Regions from separate parts of the Thermoanaerobacterium sp. CMT5567-10 genome, predicted to be linked through region 2. Evidence: a T-box and tRNA genes for the amino acid it is inferred to sense, from the RefSeq annotation. Region 2 holds a T-box; the other holds one or more tRNA genes.
The links. The T-box of region 2 lies ahead of pheS (phenylalanine--tRNA ligase subunit alpha). A T-box ahead of a tRNA ligase gene usually reads a tRNA of that ligase, here a tRNA-Phe.
Positions count from the first base shown of each region.

Region 1 (15,760 bases), 200 kb from region 2:
TTTAAGCAATATCATCTACTCTTTATGCTCAGCATAAAATTTTTCATAATTATCAAGCTCTCTTTTCAGGAGATTAGGCGTATCAAGATTATATGGACATTTACTTTTACAGTTTCCACATTCAATACAGTCATTAATTTTTTCCATTTCTTTCTTAAAATTTTTACAATATATGTAGTTGGAACAAGACTAGATAGCCTTTCTTCATTAGTACCAACTACATCAAGAGACTGTTTGTTCCATTTCATATTGTATATATTAATGCGTTATCAAATACAGAACTCAGATTTTCCCTCAACCATAAAAGCTTTATAAAAGAAGACATTGGATGTATTGGCTTACCAGTGGACATATAATTCCATGCCCCACAGTATTCTTAATCATATCTGCATATTCCCAACTCCTGGTGTCAGCTCATATAAAGCATCATAATTGTGTTGCTTTTTTATTATAAAATTGTAAAATTGATTTAAGTGTCAAAATTACTTTATTAGAGATTATCACGCAACATATTGTAGAAACTTTTTTGTTGATACACAATATTCGTATGAGACAATTTTATTTTTTTACTTTTGACACTATAACCAATCTTAAAATAGTGAAATTTAATCAAAAATGGTGATATAATATTACATGTAAAATTATACTAGGAGGGATTCAAATGCCACTACCACCATTCTTATCATCGATTGATAAAAACGATCCTGAATTTGCAAAAGCAATAGAAAAAGTATATTCTTCTGCAATGGGACCAGGTGCGTTAGATCAGAAAACAAAATTATTAATAGCACTAGCTATTGATGCAACACATGGTGCAAATCTAGGTGTTGAAAACATATCAAATCAACTGAGAAATATGGGGGTTACTGATGAAGAAATATCAGAAGCTATTCGTATAGCCTATTTTGCATCCGGAAATACTATATTGTCCTCATATTTTTCAGCTTTCAAAAAATAGCAGCTAAAAATAAATCGAGTAGGAGCTGAATAATTTTATTCAGCTTCCTTCCTCATTATTAGTTTATTTTACTTTATTAAGGCTTGACTTGATTTTTTAGGCAAATCAAAATTATTTATTTTATAAAGCACTTCGATCCATATCCATTTATTCTGTTAAACTTGGTATTGTCATGCCTTGCTGCAATATAAGCAGCACCAATTATTCTGTCAACTCCTATAATATTTTTGAATCTTTTCTTCCAGCATATCAATGCTGATAAATCTAGCCTCTCTTATGACTTCTTTTCCTTCCATAAAAAGAAGTACCGTAGGAACAGTAAAAATCATGAATTCACCAGATGCAGCAGGCAATTCATCCATTGACACATGTGCACTAGATATTTCAGTATAATTCAAAAGCATTTTTTCTATTTTAGGCAACAATGTTGTACAAATGCCACAATCATTTGTAGAAAAATACAATAAAACTATTTTTTTATTGCTAATTAATTTCTTTATATCATCAATCTTATTTAATTTCTGCAACTTTTTGTACCTCCTATTTAATCATGGCAAACACGGTTTCTTCCTGCAGACTTCGCCTCGTACATTATATTGTCAACTCTGCTCATTATCGAATCAGATATATCGCCTTTTTTATACTCTGTCACTCCAAAACTTGCCGTTACATTTTCTATATTTGAAATTTTCATATTGCTTAACCTGCATCGCAACTCTTCAGCCAGATGTGCTGCATCTTCTACTGTAGTGTCTGGTAACAAAACCACAAATTCTTCACCGCCCCATCTTGCAAATACATCTACTTTTCTTATTCTATTCATTATGATATTCGACAAATTTTTAAGGACTTCATCACCTAAATTATGACCATACATATCGTTAATTTTTTTAAAATGATCTATGTCCAGCATAATAACTGAAAATATGCTTTTATACCGCTTTGAACGCTGTATTTCTTCTTCCAACCTCCGTATAAAATAACGGCGATTATAAGCATTCGTCAAAACATCTGTATCGGATAAATAGCGAAGTTCCTCCTCTATTTTTTTGTACTTTGTGACATCGATGGCGTAATGGAGATATATATCATCGCCCAAAGGTATCCACCAAGTGTCCCATATACTTCCATTAACATTTACTTCACTATTTATCGGTTCATTTCTATCAAACGCTTCATCGGCACGACAGAAACCACATTTTTTTGTTAATAAATCAGAACCATTTTTAGCTATCTTTGAATCTTTGACTTGAAGAGTCATATCATGCATGGTTCCCCAACAGTAATCTCCAACCTTCGTTCCAAAAATCGTTTTTGCTGCATTGTTTTGTGCTAATATACAGTGATCTTTTGATACGAGCCATGCAGGACTTGGTATGCCTTCTACCATTAAGCGGATTCTTTCTTCTTTTTGTCTGTTTTCTTTTTCCAACCATTTCTTTTCGGTTATATCATCTACGATTATTTGAGCACCTACTATCTCTTCATCTTCTTCTAAAGGTTTAATGTGAACTCTAAGCCATACATTCTTGCCCCATTTAGACACATAATTTATTTCATATATCCCTGATTTGTTATTCCTTATGCATTCATCAAGTTCTTTAGAAAGGCCTTGATTAACTAGTAAAGGAAATGTTAATAGATTGATTCTTTTTGTCTCTTCAATATCAGGAGAGCCAAGTATTTCTAATGTTTTTTGATTTACATAGATTATATTGCCGTTTTTATCACATCTTATTATTCCAATCGGTGCATTCTCAGCTAACTCAATGAATCGTTTATGGCTTTGCTCAATCTCTTTTTCATGTTGCTTGCGTTCCTCTATATTGCGTATTATACCCAACACATACCATGAATCTAGAATTTTAAAAGAAGATAGTGAAACCTCAATATCAATTTCTTTTCCACTCTTATGCCTCGCTTTAAATTCAACTGTTTTGCCTATTTTTTCCCCATCTCCTGTAAGGTTAAATCTCTTAAAAGCATCAGCAAAAAGGTTATATGCATTTTCATCAGTTACAATAAGGCGATGCAGATCTTTTCCAATTAGCTCTTTCTTTGAATAGCCAAAGAGCTTTTCCACTGCCGGATTTAAAAAAGCAGTTTTCCCATCTTCATCTAATATAATTATTGCATCTTTTGCTGAATTCATTATTGCACTTAAAATTGCTTCATCTTCTTCAAGTTCTTTTTCCAAAGCTCTGCGCTCTGTCAGATCAGTCGCTATTGACAAACACAACTTTTCACCATTATAATCAAAAAGTTCAAAGGTTATTTCCACAGGATATGAAGAGCCATCTTTTCGGGTATGAACTGTTTTGAAAAATAAGTGATTCTTGTCTACACTAAACAATGAATCAACCAAACTTCGAAAACTAGTCATATCATATTCTGGCATAAGATCAAGAGGAGTCATTGTTTTAAGCTCTTCCATCGTATATCCAAGATTTTCTCTAGCAGTACGATTTACGGCAAGAAAATTCATAGTCTTTGGGTTGAAAACATATAGTTCATTTAATGAATTTTGAAAAATCCACTCAAACATTTTAGCATGTACAGATGAATCATGAAGTTTCAAAGCCATTTCTATAGCCGATAGGAGAGCGTATTTATCAGAACCTTTGACAACAAAACCATATCCTTTAACAGCTTTTATATCATCCAATATTTTTTTAGACGTATTCGCCGTAAGAAATATTACAGGAATATCTCGGGAACTCATTATTTCTTTCGCAGTATCTATTCCATCCATTTTACCTTCTAATTCAATATCCATAAGGACTAAGTCTGGTGGAAGCGTACTATTTATCTTTTTTAATGCTTCTTCACCCGTTGTGACTGTTTCTACATCATAACCATTTTCATATAAAAGATCCGAAACAATTCGCTGTGATAAGTAGCTGTCTTCCACTTGTAATATTCTTCCCCTTTTATGCATATTTTCAATGTACAATTTTTACCCCCTCTAATTTGGTATCTGTTTTTATTAGTTAGCACCACATAATTATTACTATGTATAAAGTATACTTTAAATTTTAAAATAATGCACTATCTAGTCAAAACCCTGTCGAAATCTTTTCTAAAAAGCTAGTTTTTCCTAAAAGCAAATGTCTCGTACAAAAGAATAACATAAAATTTAATAACAATCCAGTATCTTCTAAAATAAAACTACAAATAAAATCAGTTAAATCAATTGATGATTAGGCGTAAAGAAGCGGGTGTATGATAAAAGGGCTACTGAAAAACATGCTATTGCTGTTGTCGATGTTATCATGAATGTAACCATCATCTGATATTTAACAGCATTTATAGGATCAACACCACCTAAGATTAGACCAGTCATCATCCCTGGCAGCTGTACAATACCAAGTGTTTTCATACTGTCTATCGTTGGCATCATTCCTGTTTTGATAGCTGTTTTTATTATTTTCTGGGATGCCTGTCTTGAATTAGCCCCCAGTGAAAGATACGTCTCAATTTCATGCCTTCTATTTTTCATCTCATCTTTAAGCCTTGACACTGTTAATCCAGATGAAACCATTGCATTCCCGATTATCATACCTGAGACTGGTATCACTTCTTGCGGTCTAAAATGTATGCTGCCAAATAATATTAGTGCAGTAAGTGTAATAGCAGCACCAAATGCAATGGATATTGTTATATAGTAAAACACATATGGTATTCCTCTTCCTCTCTTTGCTGCATTATTTCCTGCCACAATAATCATTACAATTACCATTGTAAGTGTAAAAAATATATTATTGGCGCTAAAAATATAATGAAGAATGTATCCAACAATTGTAAGCTGTAAAACCGCTCGCACAGTGCCAATGATTACTTCTTTTTCAACACCAAGTTTTTGGTAATATGAAATAAAAATCGATACCAATATAAGACTTGATGACAATATAAGCGACAATAGACTCATTCAGCTTCCTCCTTTGTCAATTTCCCATCAATAAAGAGTTTCGTTACATCAAATTTAGGATTTAAGAAAAAATTTCTTGTCTCTCCGTACTCAACTAATCGTCCTTTATTCATAAAAATAGTATAATCGCCAACGCGTTTTGCTTGTTCCATATTATGTGTAATCCAAATAAATGTAAGATTTAATTTGTTTTTTAAATTCATTACAAGCTCCTCAATCACTTGTGTAGATGCCGGATCAAGCGCAGACGTTGGTTCATCTAAAAGCAACACTTCAGGTTCATTTGCAAGTGTCCTTGCCATAGAAATTCTCTGTGCTTCACCGCCAGATAAGTCATCGACTTTTTTCTTACTATAACTTTTATCAAGCCCAACTATTCTTAAATAATATTCCACATCAATATCTTTCTTTCCTTTAAGCATAGGTCCATATTTAATGTTGTCTTCAACGGTCCCATCAAAAAGATATGGCTGCTGAAAAACCATCCCAATCTTTCGCCTAAGCTGTATTATGTCATAATTCATTATATCGTTTCCGTCTATCAATATTTTGCCTTCAGTCGGGTCTATAAGCCTATTTATCAATTTTATCAAAGTAGATTTACCAGCACCTGACGGTCCTATTATTGTGTATATATGACCCATATATATTTCCAGTGTTATATCTTCCAAAATCACATCATCAGAATATCTAAAGCCTACATTTATAAACTTTATCTCCTTCATTTTCGCACCTCACAAAAAAATTACACATCATTTATTTCATAATAAGCGATGCAGACTTTAAAATCATCCTTTTTTAAATCTTCCTCATATTGTATATTATAATACATAGCGGAAATGCTTTCCATATACTTTTTATTCCTATCTTCAGGGAAAATAAGTATGTTATTTCCTTCTTTTAACCTATCCAAAGTCAATAGGATCGTATCAGTGCAAAAAATCCGACGTGATTTGACACAAATATAAAAAAATAAAAGCCATGAAAGGCTTGATATCGCTTGATTAATATGGAGGCGGCATCCAGATTCGAACTGGAGATAAAGGTTTTGCAGACCTCTGCCTTACCACTTGGCTATGCCGCCAAATTTTGGAGCGGACAACGAGACTCGAACTCGCGACCCTCACCTTGGCAAGGTGATGCTCTACCAACTGAGCTATGTCCGCATATCTTTATGGTGCCTCGAAGTGGAATCGAACCACTGACACAGGGATTTTCAGTCCCTTGCTCTACCGACTGAGCTATCGAGGCTAAATATCAACTTTATGGCGACCCAAAAGGGGCTCGAACCCTCGACCTCCAGCGTGACAGGCTGGCGCTCTAACCAACTGAGCTATTGGGCCGTAATGGTGGTCGCAATAGGGCTCGAACCTATGACCCCCTGCTTGTAAGGCAGGTGCTCTCCCAGCTGAGCTATACGACCATTTCTCGTGACAAGTATTAGTATACCTAAAAAACTCTGATTCGTCAATATCCTTTTTAAAATTTTTTTCAGCAGTCTAGATAAAAAGCAACTACATCATTATTTACAATCTACTAATAATTAAAAACCCTAACATCTCTGTTAGGGTTAAATTTCTCAATTAAGAAACCTTTTTAACGTTAGCGGCCTGTGGCCCTTTTTCTGCCTCCACTATATCAAACTCAACTTCCTGTCCTTCCTCTAATGTCTTAAAACCATCTTGTTCAATTGCTGAGTAATGTACGAATACATCTGAACCTCCTTCTCTTTCTATGAAGCCATAACCTTTCTCAGCATTGAACCATTTTACTTTACCTCTTACCATTATATCTTCCTCCAAACATGATAAATAATTTACCTATTAATAATAGCACTGAAACATATACATTGTCAAATGTATTTTAATTTTTTGCTGTTTTTAAATATCTCACAATTTTGCTTAATGCTTCGCCTGCAGACTCCCTTATTACTACATCAGCTCTCCTGTCTTCAGGCGTTTCTGATTTATTGATGATTATAAGGTGCTTTACTAATCCAGGGAGAAAATTTACCGGCGATACTGTCAGTGAAGAACCTATTACAATCATTAAGTCGCTGCTTTCCACCTCACGCCAAGCTTTTTCAAAGTCTTCAGGCATCGGATCTCCAAACATGACCACATCTGGTCTTAATATGCCGTTGCATTTGTCACATTTAGGTGGTATTTCTCCTTTCTCGACTTTTGAATTCAGTAAATCAATAGAAACTACTTCACCGCAGTTTATGCAGCTTCCGGTCCTTGTCTGGCCGTGAACTTCAAACACCTTGTGGGATCCAGCTTTTTGATGCAAGTTGTCTATGTTTTGAGTTATTACACAAGATATCAAGCCTTCTTGTTCTAATTGAGCCAATATATAATGGGCCTTATTTGGTTTCGCATCTTTCATAGATAAAAGAATTTTAAAGCCATTATTGTAGAATTTAATAGGATCATTGTACAAAACTCTTGTAGACAAAGCCTCCATGGGGTCCATCTTTTCCCACAACCCAGTTCCCGGACTTCTAAAATCAGGAATGCCGCTTTCAGTTGATATACCTGCACCTGTTAGCACAATCGTCTTTTTAGATTTTTTAATGAGTTCTGCAGACCTTCTATATATATTCTCATTGTCAATCATTTCTATCACCTCTCAAATACAAGTACATCACTTAAGCTTGAATTTGCATCACAAAGTTTTATTTTTTTTTCTCTTTTTGACAATTGCACCAATCTTACCAGTTTCTTGAGCAGTTAAATTTGACCAGCCTACTTTGTATGCTTTTTCCAACAATCCTAATTCTTTTGCAGCTTCCAGTTTAAGTTTTTCATTCACAATATCAACTCCTAATTATTTTTTTTAAATTCATTGACAGATATCTTTCTACATGACGATGCATCAATTATGTAGTCCATATTTTTAAACAGGTAAACCGGCTGGATTTTACCTTCATTGCTGTAAATATAGTAAAGAATCGGTTTTTCATCTAAAAATATATTTTTTACTACATTTTTATCTACAATTTTTTTACAAGGCTTTTCTGCATCATCCCAATTTATAGAGACATTTATTATTTTACCATCTTTGTCTGTTTTAATTCTTAAATAATTATCCATAACTATTGCATTATTGTAGATTCGGTAAAACAAATACGTTTTTTCATTGCCATATATTAAAGGATTTTTTATTAGTGCAAGACTATACGTCTTTTCACTAAAAATGCCTTTGACATAATCAATAACTCTATCTATATCACCTTCAGTATCAAACAATCCATCATTGTTGGAAATGTCTATATTTTCGCTAACTGCTTTTCCACTTTCTTCATCAACAGCTACGCTTGCATTAGCGATTAAGTCTTCATCTGTGCGGTTCATATTAAACGTATATGCTGTTTTACCGGTCAAAGAATATTTGTCTATTTTCTTGCTGCTTAAAATGTTTAAATCATTTATTTTTAAGTTCGAAATTTCCTTTTTTGCAATTTCCAGCGCTTCCTCATATGACACAATTTTATTGAAACTTTTTAATTCTGTTGAATTGCCTTTTATATAAACAATGTCATTATAAAGTTCGTCTCCATTATAGTCTACAGCCTTACCATTTATGGCATTTATTCCTAAAAAGTTATAATCGATGTTAGATATATAGTACAACCCGTATTTTGGAAAATCACTATCGTTATTTTTTAAGTATACGAGAACAGGATCAAACTTATCTTTAAATATTTTTGCCGCCTCATTTGCATCCAATATTTCCTTTTTTTTATTATATAAAGACTCATCTAACCATTTTGCTTTTAATTTCAATATATCTCCACTTTTAGAGTCGATATATACATAAGCATTAGAATTATAAACTAGCACATTAGATATTGTATTTTTAAACAATAATTTATAAATTGTTGGTTTTTTCAAAGCATCGTCAAGATATGTTTCGTCTTTAATAGTTGATATGTATGCAAATTTCTCATTAAACAAATTTTCAAGTAATTTCTCCCCTATAGTTATTGCATCATCCGCACTTATATTTGATTCTAAACTTTCTCCTAAAGAATAGCCTAACGGATCAACATAATAATCAACACTTGTTATATTGCCATTATTTATTGAAACATTCAGTGTTTTATATATATTTTTATTTTTCTTCATACTAATGATTAATGAACCATCATTATTTTTTTTGATGCTGTCCAGAGACATATCTTTTACAAAAGGCATTTTCTCTTTTATAAGATTCAAATAACTATTGGCATAATAGTCTGAAGTATACTCTGATAAACCAAATGCAAAGGAATTTGAGCTAAATGTAATGATTACCACCAATAACAAAGATATCAAATTCTTTTTAAACATACATAGAATACCTCCTAGAAATTATTTCCATATATAGTATTCTATGTATTTTCTTAAAATCCTTTTTTTCTAATTAAAAAATCCGGAATAAATCCGGACTTTTTTATTTTTAAAGAGCAACAACTTCCTTTACTTCAGGTAGCTCCTCTTTTATTGCTCTTTCTATTCCTTCTTTTAATGTCATAACTGCAAACGGGCATCCTCCGCAAGCACCAGTCAATTTAACTTGAACAACACCGTCATCAGTAACGTCGATGAGTTCAACATCTCCGCCGTCTGCTTGAAGAGAAGGTCTTAAAAGATTTAAAACTTCTTCTACTCTTTCTTTCACAATATACCCTCCTTTATCTAAATCTAAGTTTATTATACCACGAAACTTAAAAAAAAGAAATAAAACATGTTCATGAATACGTTTTTGCCATTGATATATTTTTTCTTATAATAATTTTTATTTTAACTGTTTAAGTGGTATTATATATTTGAAAGGAGATGGTACTATGTTATTTACACCATTAAAAATTAAAAGTGTAACAATAAAAAACAGGATTATGATGTCGCCAATGTGCCAATATTCTGCAGATACAGATGGATTGGCAAATAATTGGCATTTTGTCCATTATGTGACTAGAGCTATTGGCGGTGTAGGTTTGATTATGATGGAAGCCACAGCAGTTGAAAGCAGAGGAAGGATTACTGATAATGACTTAGGACTGTGGAATGATGAACAAATAGAGCCACTTAAAAAAATTGTAGATGAATGTAAAAAATACGGTGCTACAGTCGGAATACAACTGGCACACGCAGGCAGGAAGTCAGAAGTAACTGACGAAACGCCGGTAGCACCTTCAGCAATGAATTGGAGCAATGAATATAAGTTGCCACATGAACTTACAAAAGATGAAATTAAAGATATCGTAGATAATTTCAAAAATGCAGCACAAAGAGCACTTAAAGCAGGGTTTGATATAATTGAAATACATGCCGCCCATGGATATCTCATACATGAATTTTTATCTCCTCTTTCCAACAAGAGAAATGATGAATACGGCGGTTCTGTTGAAAATAGAGTGCGAATACTTAAAGAAGTCATAAAATCTGTAAAAGAAGTATGGCCAGATAATAAGCCGATATTTGTAAGGGTATCTGCTGACGATTATATTAACGGTGGCATAAATATTGATGAGATAATAAATATTCTATCACACATAAAGGATACAGGTGTAGACATTATAGATGTCAGCAGTGGCGGACTTTTAAATGCAAAAATCGATCTGTATCCTGGCTATCAAGTAAAATACTCAGAAAAGATAAAGGAAGAATTGGGGTTTAAAACAGCCACAGTTGGTCTTATAACAAAAGCAGAAATGGCAGAGCAACTCCTTAAAGATGAAAGGGCTGATTTAATAGCTTTAGGCCGTGAGCTGCTAAGAAACCCGTATTGGCCTCTATACGCAGCTCACGATCTAAAAGAAGATATTAAATGGCCAAAGCAGTATGAAAGAGGCAAATTCAGAGTTTAGCGACCAGCTCCACCTCCACCGGTGGAACCACCGCCAAAGCTTCCTCCTCCGCCGATACTACCTCCTCCAAAGCCGCTTCCACCAAATCCTCCACCAAATCCTCCGCCAAAGCCTCCGGGACCACCCCACCACCAATTGCGGCGGAAAGATGAAAAAATGAGTATTAAAATTATAAAAACTACAACTGAAATTATGCCTTTAACTTTATCATTATTATCAGTATTTGGCTGAGGATATTCGTTTGTATCGACATTTTTTAAATCTATATTATACTCTTTGGCAACTAATGATGCAATTGCCTTGTATCCATCAACAATACCGCCAGAATAGTCTTTGTTATCCCACTTTGGCAGCACATAGTCATCCAGCACTCTTCCTGCTACAGAGTCAGGTATGGCACCTTCTAGCCCATAACCTACAGATATATATACTTTTCCGCTTAATCCTTCTAAAAGTCTTTTTTTATCTACTAAAAGCAGTACACCGTTGTTTTTGTCTTTCTGACCAATCCCCCAGCTTCTAAATAAATTTAGCGCATAGTCAGAAATTTGATAATTTCCGATGTCGTCAACAGTGACAACGATAATTTGAGCACCGCTTAAATCTTCTATTTCCTTTCCTATACTTCTAATTGTCTCAATATCACTTTGATTCATAAGCTTTGCATAATCGTAGACATAGTCGTATTGTGAAGGCTTCGGAGGTATTGATGCTGCAAAAATCTCAGTAAATATCAATAGAAATAAAATTGACAGCAAAAAGACTTTTCCATATTTTATCACTATTTAACCTCCCTATTTTGAAAAGTCCACTTTTGGAACTTCTGATGCTGAGGCTTGCGCCTTGAAGTACTGCTTTTCTGTAAAGCCAAACATTCTGGCGATAATCACATTTGGAAACTGTTTAATACTTGTATTGTACTGCTGTACAGCATTGTTATAGTCCATTCTTGCAACAGCAATCCTGTTTTCTGTACCTGCTAACTCATCACTTAGCTGCCTAAAATTTTGATCCGCCTTTAATGTAGGATAATTTTCTGATATGGCAAGCAATCTTCCAAGTGCAGTTCCAAGCTCATCATTGGCATTGGCTTTTTCCTGCACCGTATTTGCTGCAAGAAGCTTTTCTCTTGCCTTATTTACACTGTCAAATACAGCTTGTTCATGTGCTGCATATCCTTTAACCGTTTCAACAAGATTTGGTATTAAATCTGCTCTCCTTTGCAGTTGATTCTCAATCTGGCTCCATTTGCTATTGACATTCTCTTGCTGACTGACAAGAGAATTGTAACTTGCAAAAAAATATACCACAAATATTACCACAACAGCTAATACTGCAAGTAAAATAATTGATGATCTTTTCATATTTTGCTCTCCTTTCAATGATTTATATTTAACATTATATATATAAATATAAAAATAATGAAGCGATATGCATCATTCGCCTGCTATTTTTTTACTAACTATGTCTGCAACATCTTCTAAAAATCTTCTGTCATCGTCGTCAAAAGCACCTTTTTCATCACTGTCAATGTCAATTTCGCCTATTATTTCGTCGCCTACACGAATAGGTACGACTATTTCAGACTTTGTCTCTATACTGCAGGCAAGGTAATTTTCCTCTTTTGTAACATCATCAACAACGATAGTAGCATTTTCAGCTACAGCTCTACCGCATATCCCCTGGCCAACTTTTATTTTTACGTGTTCCGTTGGCCTTCCTATATATGGTCCAAGCTGAAGAAGCCCATCTTTCATAAAGTAAAAACCTGTCCAGTTGTAATACGGTAGATTGTTATCTAGTATTTTCACTACCTCATGACAAAAATAGTCTAAATCATCTATCTCTCTCGATGCTTTTTCTACCATTGGAAGCAATCTTTCGAAAATGAGTTTTTTATCCACTAAAATCATCCTTCCTTAATTTCTTTGTCTGTATATAAAAAACCCGCATAAAGCAGGTCAATAGCTTAGTTTTTTATTTTCTGGATCGTTTATGACACGTCTCATCATCCAATATGCCAATATCAGTATAAATGGTGTAGCTATCTGAGTCAAAGTGAAAAAGCCAATTCCAAGATGGTTGTTTAAATAAACAGGTAGAAACAAGGGATTTTCCCTCACTGTTTCTTCGATTAATCCCCTCATAAGTTGATAATAAAATATAAATGACCAAAACTGGTACCCATAAGGCATATGCTTTCTCTCAATGTAGAAATAACGTATTAAAAGAATAAGCCCCATTGCGACACCAACTAACTGTGCAGGCCACCTTCCAAAAGCAAAATCCGTCTGTCTCCCCAATACTTCCTGATTAAATATATTTCCTATTCTGACCAGCATATTTCCTATAGCCAGTCCAATAACGGCATAGTCTTCCAGAGGATTTATCCTGACATTTTTCTTGCGGCAATAATAAAGGCCTGCAAGAAATCCACCTAATATGGCACCATGCCATGAAAGACCGCCTTCATAGATCTTTAAAATTTGTATAGGGTCTTTGTAGAACCAGTCTATGTCGTTTGCCAATACAAACATCAATCTTGCACCGACGATTCCTGATATAACTACAATCATTAGGAGATTCAACAAAAAATCTTCATCGTAATTAAGCTCTTTCGATTTTACGTACAAATAATAGGCACCTGCAGCTATCGATAAAGCCATAAATATCCCATACCAATGCACAGCAATAGGTCCTATTTTAAAAGCATAAGGGCTAAGAGATGGTATATACATAACTAACCTCCAAAACATGTTTATTTGCCATGATTTGATTATATTATTCTTTTTATATTAAGTCAACGTTTTATTGGATTTTAAAAAAACAAGGTGGTTTTATACCACTCATAAGTCATCAATGTCACACGGTCCACCAGCGGAGCTAACTTATGGTAATCATATATTCCCGATATCTCAGGTGAGACCTGGTAGTGCGGTATAACAGACATATCAAGAATTTTCCCTTCTTTTTTCATCATCATTCTAAAAGTGCCCATAAATGCTGTAAGATAATCTTTATCCTGAACATAGTTTTTGTTCCATGAGGTATGAATTCAAAATCTATATTATATCCGTCGAAACCATGCTTTCTCAATAAACTTATAAGCTCATTCATTGTCTCAGTCTTAACTTTCGAATCAGTCAAGACGGAGTCTTTGCTGTCAGCCACGTTTACAAGCGGTATAACTTTTAGTCCATTTTTCAGCAAAGCTTAGCGCCTGTGAATTAGTGGAATCTTTCACTGTACCATCGCCTTAAACAGTTAGCCATAATGGTGACAAAGTATTCATGTACTTCGCATATTTTACAAGCGAATTGTATGAATTATCGTATCCAGGCGAATCAACGTAGAAACCAACAACATTTAAACTTCTTTTAGATGTAACCGGCTTTTTTACAGAGCTTTTGCAACCTGCCAATGATACAGTTGCAAGTACCATGATAAAAACCAGTATCAATATAAAATATGTTTTGAATTTTTTCATAAGATATAACCTCCTTATAAAACTTCCTGGTTGTATCTTTTCTTGAGAACTAAAAATTTATGTAAGATACAATTTTTCAGTTTCTCTGCCCTGGCACATAATCACCGGGTTTGACATTAAATGATACACTATGTCCATCACTTGTAGCAACAATTGTTCCACATTCATCTGTTCTATATACAGGTATATTTCTTGCTTTAAGCTTTTTCAATGTCACACTATGCGGATGACCGTAGTCATTTCCTTTGCCACATGAAATAACTGCATACTCTGGGTCAACAGCGTCCAAAAATGCTGCTGTAGTTGATGTATAACTTCCATGATGACCAATTTTAAGGACATCAGACTTTAAGTCGTATCCTTGATTAATCATTTCCTTTTCTGATTCAGCTTCAGCATCCCCTGTAAACAAAAACGATGTGTCACCGTAATTTAATTTGATTACAGCACTGTATTCATTGAGATCATCATATTTGGTCCTGTTGGGTGCAATCATCTTGGCACTAACTTCAGGCCCGAGATCCAGAGATACTCCCGCTTTTGCCACGTCTATCTTTAATCCTTTATTTTTTGCCGCATTCAATACATATTCAAATGTTTTTGTATTTGTCGTCACTTTCGGCATGTAAAATTTACCAATATCAAAATTGTTTATTACATAATCCATACCACCAATGTGATCCTCATGTGGATGCGTTCCTACTAATATATCAATTTTTTTGACACCTAAGCTTTTTATATAGTCAACAACCTTTTTGCCCATTTCTGGAACACCTGCATCTATTAACATCGTTTTACCATCAGGTGACTTAATAAAAATGCTGTCGCCTTGACCTACATCTATAAAGTAAACTTTAAGTATTCCATCTTTAGATTGTACAGTAGAATTTTGTGTTTCACTTTGTACTTGATTGAAATTCGTAGTATCCAAAGAACAACCAGCTAAAGAAAAAAGCAAAGCAACTATTAAGCTAAAAATTAGAATTTTTTTAAACATAATGCACCTCTTTATTCTCTGAATAATTCATCAGCCAATTTTTTTATGTACTGGCTCCTCATCTTCGTCTCTTCTTTATCTATACGAATATCAATTCTAACTACATCCCCTTCTTTCGCATCCTTTGGCAAAAGCAAACGAGGAATATTAAACGTAATACGACCATACTCTATAACAACATAGTCACCTTCAAATCTATCTATAATACATTTCTCATCCATAAACATCCCTCCACTTTTATTATAACATGCAACCAATTCATAACACGTCATTTAGCTTTATTTTATGTAAATCATAAAATTTAAGCAAAAAAAATTACTAACTTACGTTAGCAATTATCAGTGTAAGTTTATAATTGTAAGTGGAGATGAAGGGATTTGAACCCTCGACTCCCACAATGCGAATGTGGTACTCTCCCGCTGAGTTACATCCCCATCGTAAATAATTATACTATAAAATCACCATAATTTCTACAAATTTTTTGTTTTCACATTGCAATAACGTCTATTAAATGATAACATAATTTACGATATAAT
Region 1 covers NZ_CP130558.2:2,506,620-2,522,379, reverse strand. The annotation lists gene Q2T46_RS15600 (4Fe-4S dicluster domain-containing protein) at 16-147, opposite strand; gene Q2T46_RS12860 (carboxymuconolactone decarboxylase family protein) at 662-958, shown strand; partial or broken gene Q2T46_RS15595 (DUF1003 domain-containing protein) at 1,081-1,146, shown strand; gene Q2T46_RS12855 (co-chaperone YbbN) at 1,168-1,485, opposite strand; gene Q2T46_RS12850 (PAS domain S-box protein) at 1,503-3,911, opposite strand; gene Q2T46_RS12845 (ABC transporter permease) at 4,143-4,886, opposite strand; gene Q2T46_RS12840 (phosphate ABC transporter ATP-binding protein) at 4,883-5,611, opposite strand; gene Q2T46_RS12835 (hypothetical protein) at 5,632-5,799, opposite strand; tRNA gene Q2T46_RS12830 (tRNA-Cys) at 5,897-5,970, opposite strand; tRNA gene Q2T46_RS12825 (tRNA-Gly) at 5,977-6,052, opposite strand; tRNA gene Q2T46_RS12820 (tRNA-Phe) at 6,062-6,137, opposite strand; tRNA gene Q2T46_RS12815 (tRNA-Asp) at 6,153-6,229, opposite strand; tRNA gene Q2T46_RS12810 (tRNA-Val) at 6,234-6,309, opposite strand; gene Q2T46_RS12805 (cold-shock protein) at 6,470-6,673, opposite strand; gene Q2T46_RS12800 (NAD-dependent protein deacylase) at 6,750-7,505, opposite strand; gene Q2T46_RS12795 (small, acid-soluble spore protein, alpha/beta type) at 7,554-7,703, opposite strand; gene Q2T46_RS12790 (peptidase propeptide domain-containing protein) at 7,712-9,220, opposite strand; gene Q2T46_RS12785 (NifU family protein) at 9,330-9,551, opposite strand; gene namA (NADPH dehydrogenase NamA) at 9,718-10,740, shown strand; gene Q2T46_RS12775 (YgcG family protein) at 10,737-11,522, opposite strand; gene Q2T46_RS12770 (LemA family protein) at 11,535-12,104, opposite strand; gene Q2T46_RS12765 (GAF domain-containing protein) at 12,177-12,653, opposite strand; gene Q2T46_RS12760 (prolipoprotein diacylglyceryl transferase) at 12,702-13,478, opposite strand; gene Q2T46_RS12755 (hypothetical protein) at 13,559-13,723, opposite strand; gene Q2T46_RS12750 (hypothetical protein) at 13,720-13,950, opposite strand; gene Q2T46_RS12745 (hypothetical protein) at 13,997-14,227, opposite strand; gene Q2T46_RS12740 (ComEC/Rec2 family competence protein) at 14,304-15,224, opposite strand; gene Q2T46_RS12735 (DUF3006 domain-containing protein) at 15,236-15,445, opposite strand; tRNA gene Q2T46_RS12730 (tRNA-Ala) at 15,587-15,658, opposite strand.
Region 1: it has a tRNA-Phe gene. The T-box ahead of pheS (phenylalanine--tRNA ligase subunit alpha) is inferred to sense a tRNA for this amino acid. The anticodon was not compared.

Region 2 (15,760 bases):
AATTACACCTTTTAAAGTCAGAAAATCAACATCATGGCCATACATGCCAATTACCGCTGTCTTCACCTCTACAGGAAGTTCTTCTAAAGGCAGTGATTTTGGAATAAATACTCTAGATATTTCAAAAGCTTTAAAGTCAGAAACTTTACGGCTGTAGTTGGTATACACTACATTTAACATGGACGGTAAGAGAGTCGTCCTCATATACCCCTGATCTTCTCCAAGAGGATTCATAATCTTCACTGCTTTTCTTAGAGGGCTATCATCAGGTAAGTTTATCTTATCAAGGTCTTTCATACCCATAAAAGAAGTAGTTATAATTTCATTTAAGCCGCATGATAGAAATACTTCTTTTACTAGATCTTCTAGTTTTTGCTCTCTTGTCTTTACTCCTGCTGTAATCTGTGTGCATTTTAAGAGTGTATCTTCTATGTTGTTGTATCCATACATCCTACCAATTTCTTCTGCAATATCAGCTTCACCTTCAATATCACTTCTAAAAGCTGGAACCTTCACGACCAAGTTTTCACCATCGCAAATAACCCCAAAGTCTAAAAATGTAAGTATATTTTTCATCTCTTCAATAGTTAGATTTGTACCTAGAAGTTTATTTATCTTTTTATGCCTTACGCTTAAAACTTTTTCTTCTATAGGTTTAGGATATACATCAACAATGCCGTTTAATATCTCACCGCCGCTTAATTCAGCCATAAGCTGTGCTGCTCTATTGCACGCCATTACTGTAATCTCAGGATCGAGTCCTTTCTCAAATCTTGATGATGCTTCACTCCTTAGACCAAGTTTTTTAGATGTATACCTTATGTTACTGCCTTTGAAATTGGCACTTTCTATCAATATATTTACAGTATCATCTGTTATTTCAGTATTTTGACCACCCATAACGCCAGCCAAACCTATTGCCTTTTCTTCATCGGCTATTACCAGCATCTCACTATCAAGTATCCTTTCTTTATCATCGAGAGTCACAAGCTTTTCACCGTTTTTAGCCCTTCTTACGATTATATGTCTATTTTTAACTTTGTCCAAATCAAAAGCATGCAACGGCTGACCTAGCTCCATCATTACGTAGTTGGTAACATCTACTATATTGTTTATTGGTCTTATTCCAGCTTTTAATAATCTCATCTGCATCCAAATAGGTGATGGCCCTATCTTTGCATTTCTTATCACTCTTGCAACGTACCTATAGCACAAATCATCAGCATCTATCGTAACATTTGCAGGATTCTTGTCAGCAACTTCGCTTAGCTTTATTTCAGGCATTCTATAGCTTTTTCTGTATGTTGCTGCAGTCTCCCTGGCGATTCCAACTACAGATAGACAATCAGGCCTATTTGGAGTTATCTCAAACTCTATAACATCATCAAGTTCAAGGGCTTTTTTTACATCTTCGCCAATAGGAAGTTCTGGAAGTATAAATATGCCGTTTCTCTGATAGTCAGGAAGCAAACTTTCATCTAATCCCAATTCCTTTGCAGAGCACATCATGCCATTTGATTCAAGGCCCCTCAGCTTTCCTCTTTTTATTTTCACACCACCTGGCAGCGTAGAACCATGAAGTGCAACAGGTATATAATCGCCAACCTTTATGTTTTGAGCACCAGTTATTATCTGCAGTTTCTCTTCTCCTACATCAACAATTCCTACCTGAAGTTTATCAGCATCCGGGTGTTTCTCAATAGAAATGATCTTTCCTATTACAACATTGTTTATTTCGTTGCCGTAGCTTTTAATTGTTTCAACTTTTGAACCTGACATAGTAAGATCATCAGCCAATTTTTTTGCATCCACCGATACGTCTACATAGTCCTTTAGCCATGAATACGATACTAACATTTGCCTTCCTCCTTAAAACTGTTTAATAAAGCGCAGATCATTTTCATATAAAAGCCTTAAATCATCAATTCCATAGCTTAGCATAGTTATCCTGTCAAGTCCCATTCCAAAAGCAAATCCAGAATACTTCTCTGGATCTATCCCGGACATCCTGAGAACATTTGGATGCACCATGCCAGATCCTAATATTTCAATCCAACCTGAATAACCACAGACTCTGCAACCTTTGCCACCACATGCAAAACATGATACATCCATTTCTGCACTGGGCTCCGTAAACGGAAAATAATGGGGCCTAAATTTCGTCTTAGTATTTGAACCGAAAAGTCTTTTTGCAAACAAGTTTAAAACACCCTTTAAATCACCCATTGTTATGCCTTCATCGACTGCAAGTCCTTCTATCTGATTAAATACAGGTGAATGAGTTGCATCTATTTCATCAGATCTATAGACTCTACCAGGTGAGATAACTTTTATAGGTGGTTTATTTTTTTCCATAGTCCTTACTTGTACCGGTGACGTCTGTGTTCTTAGCAAAATATTTTTAGTTATATAAAAAGTATCTTGCAAATCTCTTGCTGGATGATCTGGTGGAGTATTTAACGCTTCAAAATTGTAATAATCAAGCTCTATCTCAGGGCCTTCAGCAATAGAAAACCCAAGCCCTAAAAATATATCCTTTATTTCGTCTAAAACTTTCGTCATAGGATGTTTATGTCCTATTTCATGAGCTTTCCCGGGCAATGTTATGTCTATATATTCACTTCTTATCTTTTTTTCCTTCTCTACTTTTAATACTTCATCTCTTTTTGCTGCCAAAAGGCTTTCAATCTCAGCTCTTACTTCATTTGATATCTTCCCAACTACCGGTCTTTCCTCAGGGGACAAATTTCCCATGCCCCGCAATATCTTTGTAAGCTCACCTTTTTTGCCTAAGTACTTTACCCTAAGCTCTTCTAATGATTTTATGCTATCGACGGTTTCTAGTTCTCTCTTGGCTTCTTCTAATAAATTTCTTAATGTCTCTTCCAAAGAAATACTCTCCTTTCTTTATTTTCTAAGGTGTTAATAATAAAAAAACTCCATCTTTAAAAGGACGGAGATATAACCGTGGTACCACCTAATTTGGCCAAAAAGCCCACTCATTTTGATATAACGGATAAAACCGGTAATGCCTACTATCAGTTCAGCACACTGCTCCAGAGGGAACTTTCCATTACGCAATACCAGCAGTGCTCTCAATCTATGGCACCGCCTCCCTGTCGTATTGGATGTAATGTACTTTACTCCTTCATAGCATTTTCAATATATTTTTGGGATATTATATCATTTTTATTCTATTTAATCAATCTTTGCCTTTGGGACTCATACAGGCATATGGACGCTGCTACTGATACATTTAAAGATTCTGCCATGCCATCCATTGGTATTTTAAATGAGCCATCCACATACATATCTAGTGATTTATTAACACCTCTTGATTCATTTCCAAAAATCAAAGCAGTGTTTTTTGAAATATCAAAATCATAAATGTACTTATCAGCTTTTAAATTTGTGGACAAAGACCTTACACCGCTTCCTTTTAACGCTTTAAAAAGTTTATCAACTGGTACATCATTTACAACAGGTAGATGAAATATAGATCCCATAGTAGACCGTAAAACCTTTGGATTGTAGACATCAACTGTATTATTTATGGTAAAGACAGCATCTACATTAAATGCATCTGCAGACCTTATTATTGTACCTAAATTTCCGGGATCCTGAACTTCATCTAATATTATGTACAAGCCATCTTTTTTTATCAAATCATTCACATTATAATCAGGCATTTTTACAACAGCCATTATCATCTGTGGTGTGACAGTGTCAGATATCTTTTTAAATATACTTTTATCTACAAATACAAGTCTGTCTTTTTCAACATCCAAGTCGAAGTCACAATCTTCTGAAGCCAACACGTACTTAATTTCAAAACTACTTTTTAAAGCTTCAAAGACGCTGTTTTTGCCTTCTACAAAGAAGAGCTTCTTTTCATATCTATATTTCTTCTCTGATAACTTTTTAATGTCTTTTATAAGATTATTTTTTTCACTCGTTATTAACATATAAACTCCACTATCCCGTATATAGGTTAAAACCCGGCAAATAACCGGGTATAAAAATTACGCATTTAGTTGTTGCTTAGCAATGTTTACTAAATCTGCGAAAGCTTTGTTGTCGTGTATAGCCATCTCAGACAGCATCTTTCTGTTTATCTCTATGTTAGCCTTCTTAAGGCCATTTATAAATCTGCTGTATGATATACCATTTGCTCTTGCTGCAGCGTTAATTCTGGCAATCCATAATTTCCTAAAATCTCTTTTCCTTAATTTTCTACCAATGTATGCATAATTAAGTGACTTCATTACAGCTTGGTTAGCTACTCTAAAAAGTTTGCTTTTTGCACCATAGTAACCTTTTGCAAGTTTTAATATCTTTTTATGTCTTCTTCTCGTGACTTTTCCTGACTTTACTCTCGACATTTCTATAACCTCCTAATTATTTACGCATAAGGAATCAAACGCTTTATATTCTTTGCATCAGTTTTGTAGAGATATGCAATTTTTCTTAGATTTCTCTTAGTCTTTCTAGACTTCTTTGTAAGTATATGTCTTTTAAAAGCTTTAGATCTCTTTACTTTACCACTTTTAGTAAGAGCAAACCTTTTTGCTGCTCCTCTATGTGTTTTCATTTTAGGCATGTTCGTATCCTCCTCAATTAAACGTTTTTAGGTGCTAATATCATCATCATATTTCTGCCCTCCATATTTGGGGCTTTTTCAACATTGCCATATTCTTCTACACTTTTTGCGAATCTATTTAATAATTCTTCGGCGAGATTTGTATGTGCAGCTTCTCTGCCTCTGAATCTAATAGTCACTTTAACTTTGTCTCCATCTTTTAAGAATTTAATAGCATTCTTAACTTTGACACCAAAGTCATGCTCTTCTATAGCTGGAGTCATCCTGATTTCCTTGATATTTATGACTTTTTGCTTCTTTTTTGATTCTTTTTCCTTCTTGCTTTGCTCATACCTGTACTTTCCGAAGTCCATTAATTTGCATACTGGTGGATTTGCCTGTGGCGCAATCTTAACCAGATCGATGTGCCTTTCTAATGCTATCTTATATGCTTCTTTTGCAGACATTATGCCTAATTGATTACCATCTTGATCAATGAGGCGCACTTCCTTATCCCTAATTTCCTCATTAACCTGCAGCTCCTTGTTAATAAATACGCACCTCCTAAAATTTTACAAAAAATAAAGCGGGTATAAACCCGCTTCTGTACACTGTTAACTAACGTTCCTTTAGAAACCTGACACCTGTGGTGAAAGGTGAGAAGCGGGTGCTTCTACTTTAAATACATGTTAAATTATAACATAACTTATCGTACTCGTCAATACCATTTTATAAAGATCAGTATTCTTCCACTTTTTTCTTGTACATATTAAAATTGTCCATCATCTCAGACAGAGAATCGCCGCCAAATTTTTTTGTCATTTCATCGGCTATAGTCCATGCGCAAACAGCTTCAAGAACAACGGATGCTGCTTCTACCGCTGTCACGTCTGAGCGCTCATATACCGCTTTTATCTCTTCTTTTGTGTTTATATCAACCGAATTAAGCGGCTTTCTCAATGTAGGTATAGGCTTCATAGCAGCTCTTATAACTATAGGCATCCCATTGGAAATACCTCCTTCTATACCTCCTGCATTGTTTGTCTTTCTTAAAAATTTTCCGTCGTAATATATTTCATCATGGACAGAAGATCCTTTGCTTCTTGCAGCCATGAATCCCATGCCAAATTCCACGCCTTTTATAGCCTGAACGCTCATTGCGCTATAAGCCAACAGTGCATCAAGCTTTCGATCCCACTGAGTATGGCTGCCAAGCCCTATTGGTACACCTTCTACAGTAACTTCAATTATCCCTCCTAGTGTATCCCCATCATTTTTTGCTTCATCTATAATATTATGCCATTCATCTTTGTTTTTCTCTCCACCTATCTCAAGAATATTGCTTTTAACCTCTATCCCAAAGTTCTTCAAAAGAAGTTTAGCAACAGCTCCAACAGCAACTCTTGCGGCAGTCTCTCTAGCGCTGGCCCTTTCTAAAATATTTCTCATGTCTCTCTGATTATACTTGATTGCGCCAGACAAATCAGCATGCCCAGGTCTTGGCCTTGTTATTACAGGTATGTCTCTATCTTTCCAGTTTTCGTAATCGCGATTTTTTATGACCATGCAAAGAGGGGCACCGATCGTTAAATTATTTCTAATACCGCCTAATATGTGAACAGTATCTTTTTCAATTTCCATCCTTCCACCTCTGCCATAGCCAGATTGCCTTCTTTTAAGCTCATTATTGATAAAATCTACGTCAATAAAAAGATTTGATGGCAATCCGTCAATAATGGCTGTAAGTGCTTCCCCATGTGTCTCTCCAGATGTTAAGTATCTCAAACTAGACTCCTCCTTTACTTAATAAAGCATTTTTGCTTTTGTACAAAGCAACAGCAAAAAACAGCACACTTGATAATACTCTTAAAATCGCTGTCACATACATAAATTTCTCATATCCTATAATTTCATAAAACCATGTTCCTGCAATAGGTGACAAAAATGCTGCAAACTGCGTTACAATTGTGTATATTGCTATATAATTCATCTTTTCCTTGTGATCAGGCAGCAGTTCCAAAAGCCAATTTAATGATAGCATAGTATATCCTGCTGTTACCATACCACCGTAAAAATCAATAACAGCACCAACAAACAGTCTTGCAACTTTAGCCCAAAGTACTGGAACTGTTGCCATAAGCAACGCACTTATGCTTAAAGCTACGCCATTTCCACGTCTGTCAGCAAGTCTTGCCCACCATCTGTATGTAATTATAGACCCGACAGATCCTACAATAGTGAATATGCTCATCCACATATTATTTGCATGAAGATTATCAACTTTATATATGGTAAATATCGGCCATGCCATCATCCACGTAAAAGTAAATATAAATGAGGCAAGGCAAAAATAAATAAACTTCTTCGATTGCTTCATAGATTTTAGAGAATCTATAAATAATATAGACTTTTCCTTTTTATTCGCCACATAGTGAAACTTTGAATAATAGTATGCATCAAGGATTCCAAATATGAAAGCTATGAAGAACATTATTTGATATCCATATGGAAACTTGATTCTGTCCAGCAGCAAACCTGTTATAAAAACTGATGCAGTACCTAGTACACCCGTCCAAATATTCCTGTCTGCAAACACTTTTCCGCGAAACTCTTCAGGAATCAAGTCGCTCATAAACGACTGCCAGCACATGCCTGTAATGATGGCAGGTAAATTAAGTAACCCTACAAGCAACACAACTGCTTCCGGTCTAAACTTGCTCATAAATGGAACCAATGCTACTAAAAGGTAAAATGCCCTTGTTATGTATTCCAAAATATATGCAAATTTAAAAACGTTTTTAGACTTGTTGATAAAAATTGTCGCAGGCAGTATCCCAATTAAAGCCATAAGAGCCGGCAGGGAATTTATAAGGGAGACTTCATAATTATTAGCACCTAATTTAATCGCAAATATTCCGATAAACGGCATTATCATGTTGTACCCTATTGAAAAAGTTATGCCGTTTAACAAATTCATCTTTATGTTGTAGTTAAGATATTTATAGACCTCCCTATTTTTAGTTATCATGATAACCCCCCATTAATATCATTACATAACTAGATTATCATGTTTTTATACGGCAATCAAGAAGCAAAATATCCACCAGACAAGCCGGTGGATATTTTTTTAAAGGGATTTATTCTTAATTTCTTCCAATATAGATGATAAAAATTCTTGAATTGATTTAGACCCAAGATCTCCTTCTTTTCCAGACCTTACAGAAACATTACCTGATTCTACTTCTTTATCGCCTAGTATAAGCATATAAGGTATTTTCTGCATTTGTGCTTCTCTTATCTTGTAGCCTATCTTTTCGTTTCTATCATCTAATTCAACTCTAATATCATTTTCCAAAAGTCTCTGCTGTATATTCTGGGCATATGCTAGGTGTTTATCAGAAATAGGAAGAATCTTTACCTGCACAGGTGCAAGCCACGTAGGAAATGCTCCTGCAAAATTCTCTGTAAGAATAGCTATAAACCTTTCTATGCTGCCAAAAACAACTCTATGAAGCATGACAGGTCTGTGCTTCTCTCCATCTTGACCTACGTATTCGCAGTTAAATCTTTCTGGCATCTGAAAATCTAACTGTATCGTTCCGCACTGCCATGTACGCCCTATACTATCTTTCAAATGAAAATCTATTTTAGGACCGTAAAATGCTCCATCGCCTTCATTTACTTTATAATTAAGGCCTATATGCTCCATCGCCTTAATCAATGCGTTAGTGGCAAGTTCCCAGTCTTCATCAGAGCCTATGGAATTTTCTGGTCTTGTAGAAAGCTCTACAAAATACTCAAATCCAAATATTTTGTAAAAGTAGTCAATAAGCTTAATAACACCAAGAATTTCAGACTCTACCTGATCAGGCGTCATGAATAAATGGGCATCATCTTGTGTAAAGCTTCTAACCCTCATAAGACCGTGAAGCGCACCGGAAAGTTCATGTCTGTGGACAAGTCCTAGCTCGCAAAGCCTAAGTGGAAGATCCCTGTAGCTGTGCATAGTCGAATTGTACACAAGCAAAGCACCTGGACAATTCATCGGCTTTATAGCGTAATCTTCATCATCGATTTTTGTAAAATACATGTTTTCTTTGTAGTGGTCCCAATGTCCTGATCTGTGCCACAGTTCTTCATTCAATATGATAGGTGTCTTTATCTCAAGGTAACCTCTTTTGGCATGTTCTTTTCTCCAGAAATCTTCCAATATGTTTCTTATAACCATTCCTTTTGGGTGGAAAAATGGAAAACCAGGTCCTTCATTGTGAATACTGAAAAGGTCTAGTTCTTTTCCTAATTTCCTGTGATCTCTCTTTTTTGCTTCTTCCAGCATATTTAAGTATTCATCCAGCATGCTTTTTTTAGGGAAGCTTATGCCGTATATCCTCTGCAGCATCTTATTGTGCTCATCTCCTCTCCAATAAGCACCTGCTACAGAAAGAAGCTTTATTGATTTTACCATCCCTGTACTAGGAAGGTGGGGACCTGCACAAAGATCTGTAAATTCACCTTGCCTGTAAAAAGATATGACTGCATCTTCAGGCAAATCTTTTATAAGCTCTACCTTGTATGGTTCACCTTTTTCTTCCATGAATTTTATAGCTTCTTCTCTAGGTAGAACAAACCTCTCCATTTTTAAATCTTCTTTTATTATTTTATTCATCTCTTCTTCTATTTTAGAAAAATCATCAACTGTAAATGGCTCATCAACATCAAAATCATAGTAAAACCCATTGTCAATGGCAGGACCTATTGTAAGCTTCACATCTTTATAAAGTCTCTTAATTGCCTGCGCCATTATGTGTGATGAAGTATGCCAATATATCTTCTTTCCATCTTCATCATTAAATGTCAATATTTCTAATTTGCCGTCTTCATTTATAGGCGTAAAAAGCTCCACAATCTTCCCATTAAACTTGCCTCCAACAGCTTCCTTTGCAAGCCTTTGGCTCAAACTCTTGGCTATTTCGTACACATTCTTACCATTTTCAAATTCTTTCTCTGTACCATCTTTTAAAATTATCTTCATACCTTGTCCTCCTTTATAATTTTTTAAACTAAAAAAACCTCACGCCAAAAGAGGCAGAGGTTCTGCGGTTCCACTCTCATTTATACTCAAAATTATAACGGTATTACCGATCGGATTCATCACCCGCAGCTCAAAGGTGGTCTTCGATATCAAAAATATTTGAATGATTTCAGCCTAAGTCATTCAATCTCTTTGATATTTTTAGATATCTACTTTCCTTCTCATTGCCCAAATATTGATTTTTCTCTATTATATAATTGATAATGAAACTTGTCAATAATCTACATCAATCTTACTATATACGCCTGTAAAATACCTATTATAAAGCCTAAAACCCCGCCTAACATTACAATCATCTTTAATTCTTTATTAGAAACATTTAATATGATCTTTTCAAGCTTTTTAAGCTCAAAAAGCTTTATTTTCTCCTCGACTATTTCTGCTATATTAACTTTTTCAGACATGTCGTTTAGCATAGTTGCGGCAGATTCATCTATAAATTTCTCGGCTTCTTTGTTTACAATACCACCTACATAATTGACAATCATTCCTTTTAATGACTTCGGTATAAATGATGGCATATTGTTTTCTACAGCATTGCCTATACTACTTATTACTCTATCTAAAATGTATCGCTTATTCTCTTCGTTTAAAAGCTTATCCCATATATCGTCTATTGATACAAGCTCATTTTCCACAACTTTGCCTATAGATGCTGCAATCTCATTTCTCCTCCTTGGTATAAGCCCTTGAATAGAAATCCCAAATATTTTTACTGGCTCAGTAGGCCTAAAAAGCATGATGACAGCTATATAATTTGTTATCCATCCAATAGCTGCCCCAACAAGCCCTAAAAACATCGTTTGTATAAAAAAATGCATTAAATCACCTCAACAAATAATCTACATATATAATAACAAATTTTACTCACTAATCATAACCACCCGTAAAACGGGTGGTTTGCTCTGAGGCTATAAGCCTCTATTACTAGCCAGCGTCTAAAGGCGCTGGCTTTCACTTTGTTCAAGCCACCATGCATTTGTCACTTTTGCTCGTCCCTAAAGGGACAAATGTACTACGGGCTACCCCTTAAAGGGGTCCTCATATTCTTTTACACTTAATTTGTCCAACATAATATCTCGCTTTTCTTGTTCCTGAATGTATTTCTTTATTGTTGCCTCATTTAGTCCTACAGTGCTTACATAATATCCTTCCGCCCAAAAATGTCTATTGCCAAATTTATACTTTAGATTTGCATGCCTGTCAAATATCATCAATGCACTCTTCCCTTTTAAGTATCCCATAAAACTAGATACACTAATTTTTGGTGGTATACTCACTAACATGTGTACATGATCCGGCATTAGATGTCCTTCTATTATTTCCACTCCTTTGTATTTACATAGTTCTTTTAATATATCCCTTATACTTTCTTTGTATTGATTATATATTATTTTTCGTCTATACTTAGGAGTGAACACAATGTGGTATTTGCACATCCATTTTGTGCGTGCCATTTCATCTCGTTTATTAGCCATTAAATCACCTTTCCTTTTGTTATATATAGTAGCTTGAACAACTCTATTATAACGGAAAGGTGATTTTTTGTATAACTTCTGTCGCGCACCCGCATAGCGGGTGGTTTTTTGTTTCGCTCGCTTTGCGAGCTCAACAGGCTAAAGCCCAATCGAATAAAACCCAGCTTAAGCTGGGCATTATTTTCTTGCTTCATGTGCAGCACATAAACTGCAGCCATTACATATAAATACCCTGTCTGAAAAAATTTTTTTTACAGTATCAAGTGCTTCTTTGCTTTTTAAATTATTTGCTGAATGGATATAGATTTTAGCTGGTGCCATCGCTATTAAAGTGCTTATTAGCATATCATCATCGCTTAATTCGCCACCACTAAACTCAACAGTTATATCGCTTAAGAATTCACCTGTTATCGGGTTATTATCCTTATCGAAAAACCTAAACTTACCGCATTTATCAACAAGAATATTCAAAACATCTATTTTAGAATCCTGCAGTTCAACAAAATACTTTAAAAGTCCTATAAATTCATCGTATTCCTTCTGCATCAAGTACTCATCAACTGCTCTATCGACAACTTCACTAAGCTCTCCAATAAAATCCCGAAGCCTAAAATTAACAAATCCCTCTATGTCTATGGTTTCATTATCCTTTAGAAAGTCCTCTATTTCTATAAATATTTTTTCTTTCTTCACCAATTTAAATGTTTCTCTATTTACATCGTTATCTAAAATACCGTTTGCTATGTTGGCAATCCTTTGTTTCTCATCAGAATTAAAATAGTTATAATATTTATCTATGATCTTTTTTATCAGTTTTTTGTCAATTTGATTTACTATTATATCTGAAATAATATCTGATATATGTTGCCTTATTTTAGTTATATTTTTATATGAGGCTTTATCTTCTACATCAATATTGAAAAACGTTATATTGCCACGATTATCTAAATTTACGTTAACGTCTATACCTTCTGTTTTCATGTCTTTTAAGCCATGCTCTAAAAAGTCACTACCATTCTTTAATTCATTTGGGATACCGATAGACAAAAGCTGCATTTTTCTCACTCCCTTCGTTAGTAGTATGTGCCTAAATGTTTTTTCTTTGCATCATTAGTAGAGTGGAATAATGGAACCAATGTCTTTTACTTCACCAGATGTTAAAAAAAGCACTTCCTTGTTTTTATATTTCAAAAAATCAATTATTTTCAAATAGTTCCTGTGAAATCTTAAATCGCCAGCAACACAAAAAACATCTTTATCAATCAAACCAGATGCTCCTCCAATAAAGCCGTATTCAAATCCATATAATTTTATATCACCTTGTTCTATCAAAAGGCAATCAAATCCTTTCTTAACCGCCGTTTTAAAAATTCCTGCATCCGATGTAATAAAGCTGTATTCATCAACAATAGCAATATTGCATTTAGTATATCCTTGATTTACATGGATAAACTTTACACCTTTTTCTTCCAGCATTCTTCTTAATATTGGATCAGTGTATTTTAAGTTGTGGAATGCATAATCACCTAATCTTGCTACATTATATGCTATATTGCCGGGATAGTTTCTACTTAACATAGTTTGTCCAAATTTAACGTCTAAATTTAAATCTTTCAATCTATCTACAAAATGTTTATTTACACCAGGAGCGATGATTATATGACCATCACCTGCATTATGCAATATTATATCAGGATGGAAAGATATAGCTTCATAAAGTGAATTGTGTTTTTTTGTCATTATAACCTTTATACCTAAACCATTTAATGTATATGCTATCTCCATTTGCCTTCCATCCACCACAACAGCTTGTACTTTTTTGTCAGGCACATAAGGGTATTTCAAAAACAATTTACAGCCTCCTACCTAAGCACAAAAAATTAGCATACAAACCGTATGCTTAACTTTTCCTTCTATCTTTTAAATATTTGCTTCCTTCCATAGTCTTCAATTTTCTTTTTATCTCTGCAGCTACAGCACTTATCTGAAGCTCATTTTCAAATTTTCTATTTTCATTAGTAACAACCGCTATTGATATAGAAACAAATGGAAATCTCTGTATCTCACCACGCCTATTTATAACTTCTATATAGCCATTGGCCACATCTTCATTGTCATAATACCTTTTTATGTCTTCATCAAAATTATTTATTATATAATTGCATATAGATTCGACTTTGTCAGGTGTAGTGATAATGATGAAGTCGTCACCGCCAATATGTCCTAAAAAATCATTTGTATTTCCAAATTTAAAAAGAGCATCTTTCAATATCCTTGATGTCTGCTTTATAATCTTATCTCCACGGGAAAAGCCGTAATAGTCGTTGTAAGACTTAAAATTGTCTAAATCAATGTAGAGAACTGCATATAGAGATCCGCTTTTTATACGCCTTCTAATTTCATATTTAATATCAATATTCCCTCTTAAACCTGTTAGAGGATTAGCCATTCTGTTGTGTTCGATTCTTTGAAAGAGGTTTTTGACTTGCGCAAGAAGTTCTTTCTCATTGAAAGGCTTTGTTATATAGGCATCAGCACCAAGCTCCAACCCATGTATCTTTTCTTCAAAATCATCACTTGAAGTCAAAAGAATCACTGGTACCAATTGGTTTTCCTCTTCATCCCTCAAAATCCTCAATAAGTCAAACCCACTTAACCTTGGCATTACAACATCTAATATAATCATATCCGGCAATATCAGCCTATATAGCTTTAAAGCCTCATCACCATCTTGCGACTCGTAAATTTTATATCCGGCACCGCTGAGAATGTTTTTTAGAATGGTTCTGCTAAACTTATCATCATCTACGATCAGTATACTTTTTTCATTCACATTACTTCCCCCAAAATTTTTTTCACCCATATATTATATTTCCGTTTTGTAAGAATGATTCGCACCAAATGTAAATTAAAAAAATAATAACCAATATATTACATCACTAATAAATTATAATATTGAAAGCAGCAATAGTCAATAAAATATAATAAAATGGCAGATTTTATACTCTGCCATTTTATTATATTTTATAATATTAATTTTTTTGTTAAATGGTCCTGGTTGAAATAAGATTCTTGTACCACAATGCGCTATCTTTCAATATCCTTTTCTCTGTTTCATAATCTACGTATACTATTCCAAATCTCTTTGAATAACCATGGGCCCATTCAAAATTGTCCATCAATGACCACACAAAATATCCTTTCAAATTCCCTCCATCGTCTATGAAACGCTTAGCCTGTTTAAAATGTTTCTTCAAAAACTCAATCCTCTTTTCATCATGGACATATCCATCATCTGATATCACATCTTTATATGCAGCACCATTTTCTGTAATATACAATGGCAAATCAAAGGTATATTCATTTTTCAATCTCATCAATATATTGTAAAGTGATTCAGGATAAACCTCCCATCCCATCTCAGTTTTTTCATTGTCAACATCTATTTGCTCAGCATTTAAAATACCGTCATTGCCTTTCTTAATAACACCTCTAGTATAATAATTGACGCCAAGAAAATCTAATTTCTGTGAAATCCGTTTTAAATCGCCATCTGTTATAAAATCAGTCTTTGCATATTTACCAAACAGCTCCAGCATATCCTTTGGATATTCACCTTTAAATATCGGATCTAAAAACCATCTGTTTTGGAATCCATCAGCTATTCGAGCGGCAGCTTTATCCTCAGGACTATCTGTAGCTGGAGATACTTCATTTAAATTTAGTGTTATACCTATTTTAGAATCACTTGAATTTATGTCTCTGAATATTTCTACAGCCTTGCCATGTGCAAGCAAAAGGTTGTGTGAAACTAAAACTGCTTCTCCCAAGTCTTTGTGTCCAGGAGCGTGCTCACCAATAAAGTATGACAAAAATGACGAACACCAAGGCTCATTCAAAGTTATCCAATTTTTTATGTACCCGCCAAGCTCGTTAAAAAGCTTTGATGCATATTCGCCAAACCAATCTACAACTTCTCTATTAAGCCATCCACCTAAATCATCAGCCCATTGAGGCAAATCCCAGTGATAGATTGTGACAAAAGGTTTTATATCATTTTTAAGGAGCTCATCTGTCAGCCTCTTATAAAAATCAATGCCTTTTGGATTGTAATGACCTTTCTCTGGAAAAATTCTAGGCCATGCAATAGAGAATCTATAAGCTTCAATGCCTAAGTCTTTCATCATCTTTACATCATCTTTGTAAAGATGATAGTGATCACAAGCCACATCGCCATTATGGTCTTTGTATACCTTTCCATCCTGCCTGCAAAACGTATCCCAGATTGACATACTCCTGCCATCCTCATTGTAAGCACCTTCAACTTGATATGAAGCTGTTGCTACTCCAAACAAAAAGTCCTTGTCAAAGTCCGACATTTCAAACCCTCCCATAAATTATCTGATTACAATTATACCATATATTTACTCTCAATAAAAGAAAATAAACAAAAAAATATAGGTATATACAATTACGTACATACCCTTCTGCTTTTTTATCCTATAATATAACTAGACACTTCATCTATGCATTAACAAGTTTTATTGCACCATGTGGGCAGTATCTGGTACATACCCCACACCCAGTACATTTATCTTTATCAACATTTAT
Region 2 covers NZ_CP130558.2:2,708,839-2,724,598, reverse strand. The annotation lists gene pheT (phenylalanine--tRNA ligase subunit beta) at 1-1,857, opposite strand, end outside; gene pheS (phenylalanine--tRNA ligase subunit alpha) at 1,870-2,889, opposite strand; T-box leader at 2,947-3,161, opposite strand; gene Q2T46_RS13835 (RNA methyltransferase) at 3,195-3,965, opposite strand; gene rplT (50S ribosomal protein L20) at 4,023-4,382, opposite strand; gene rpmI (50S ribosomal protein L35) at 4,403-4,600, opposite strand; gene infC (translation initiation factor IF-3) at 4,618-5,130, opposite strand; ribosomal protein L20 leader region at 5,152-5,264, opposite strand; gene Q2T46_RS13815 (chorismate synthase) at 5,318-6,364, opposite strand; gene Q2T46_RS13810 (MFS transporter) at 6,366-7,607, opposite strand; gene thrS (threonine--tRNA ligase) at 7,707-9,611, opposite strand; gene Q2T46_RS13800 (DUF445 domain-containing protein) at 9,893-10,492, opposite strand; gene tnpA (IS200/IS605 family transposase) at 10,694-11,149, opposite strand; gene ytxC (putative sporulation protein YtxC) at 11,327-12,205, opposite strand; gene Q2T46_RS13785 (DUF6873 family GME fold protein) at 12,260-13,000, opposite strand; gene Q2T46_RS13780 (response regulator) at 13,050-14,012, opposite strand; gene Q2T46_RS13775 (GH1 family beta-glucosidase) at 14,194-15,528, opposite strand; gene Q2T46_RS13770 (4Fe-4S binding protein) at 15,674-15,760, opposite strand, start outside.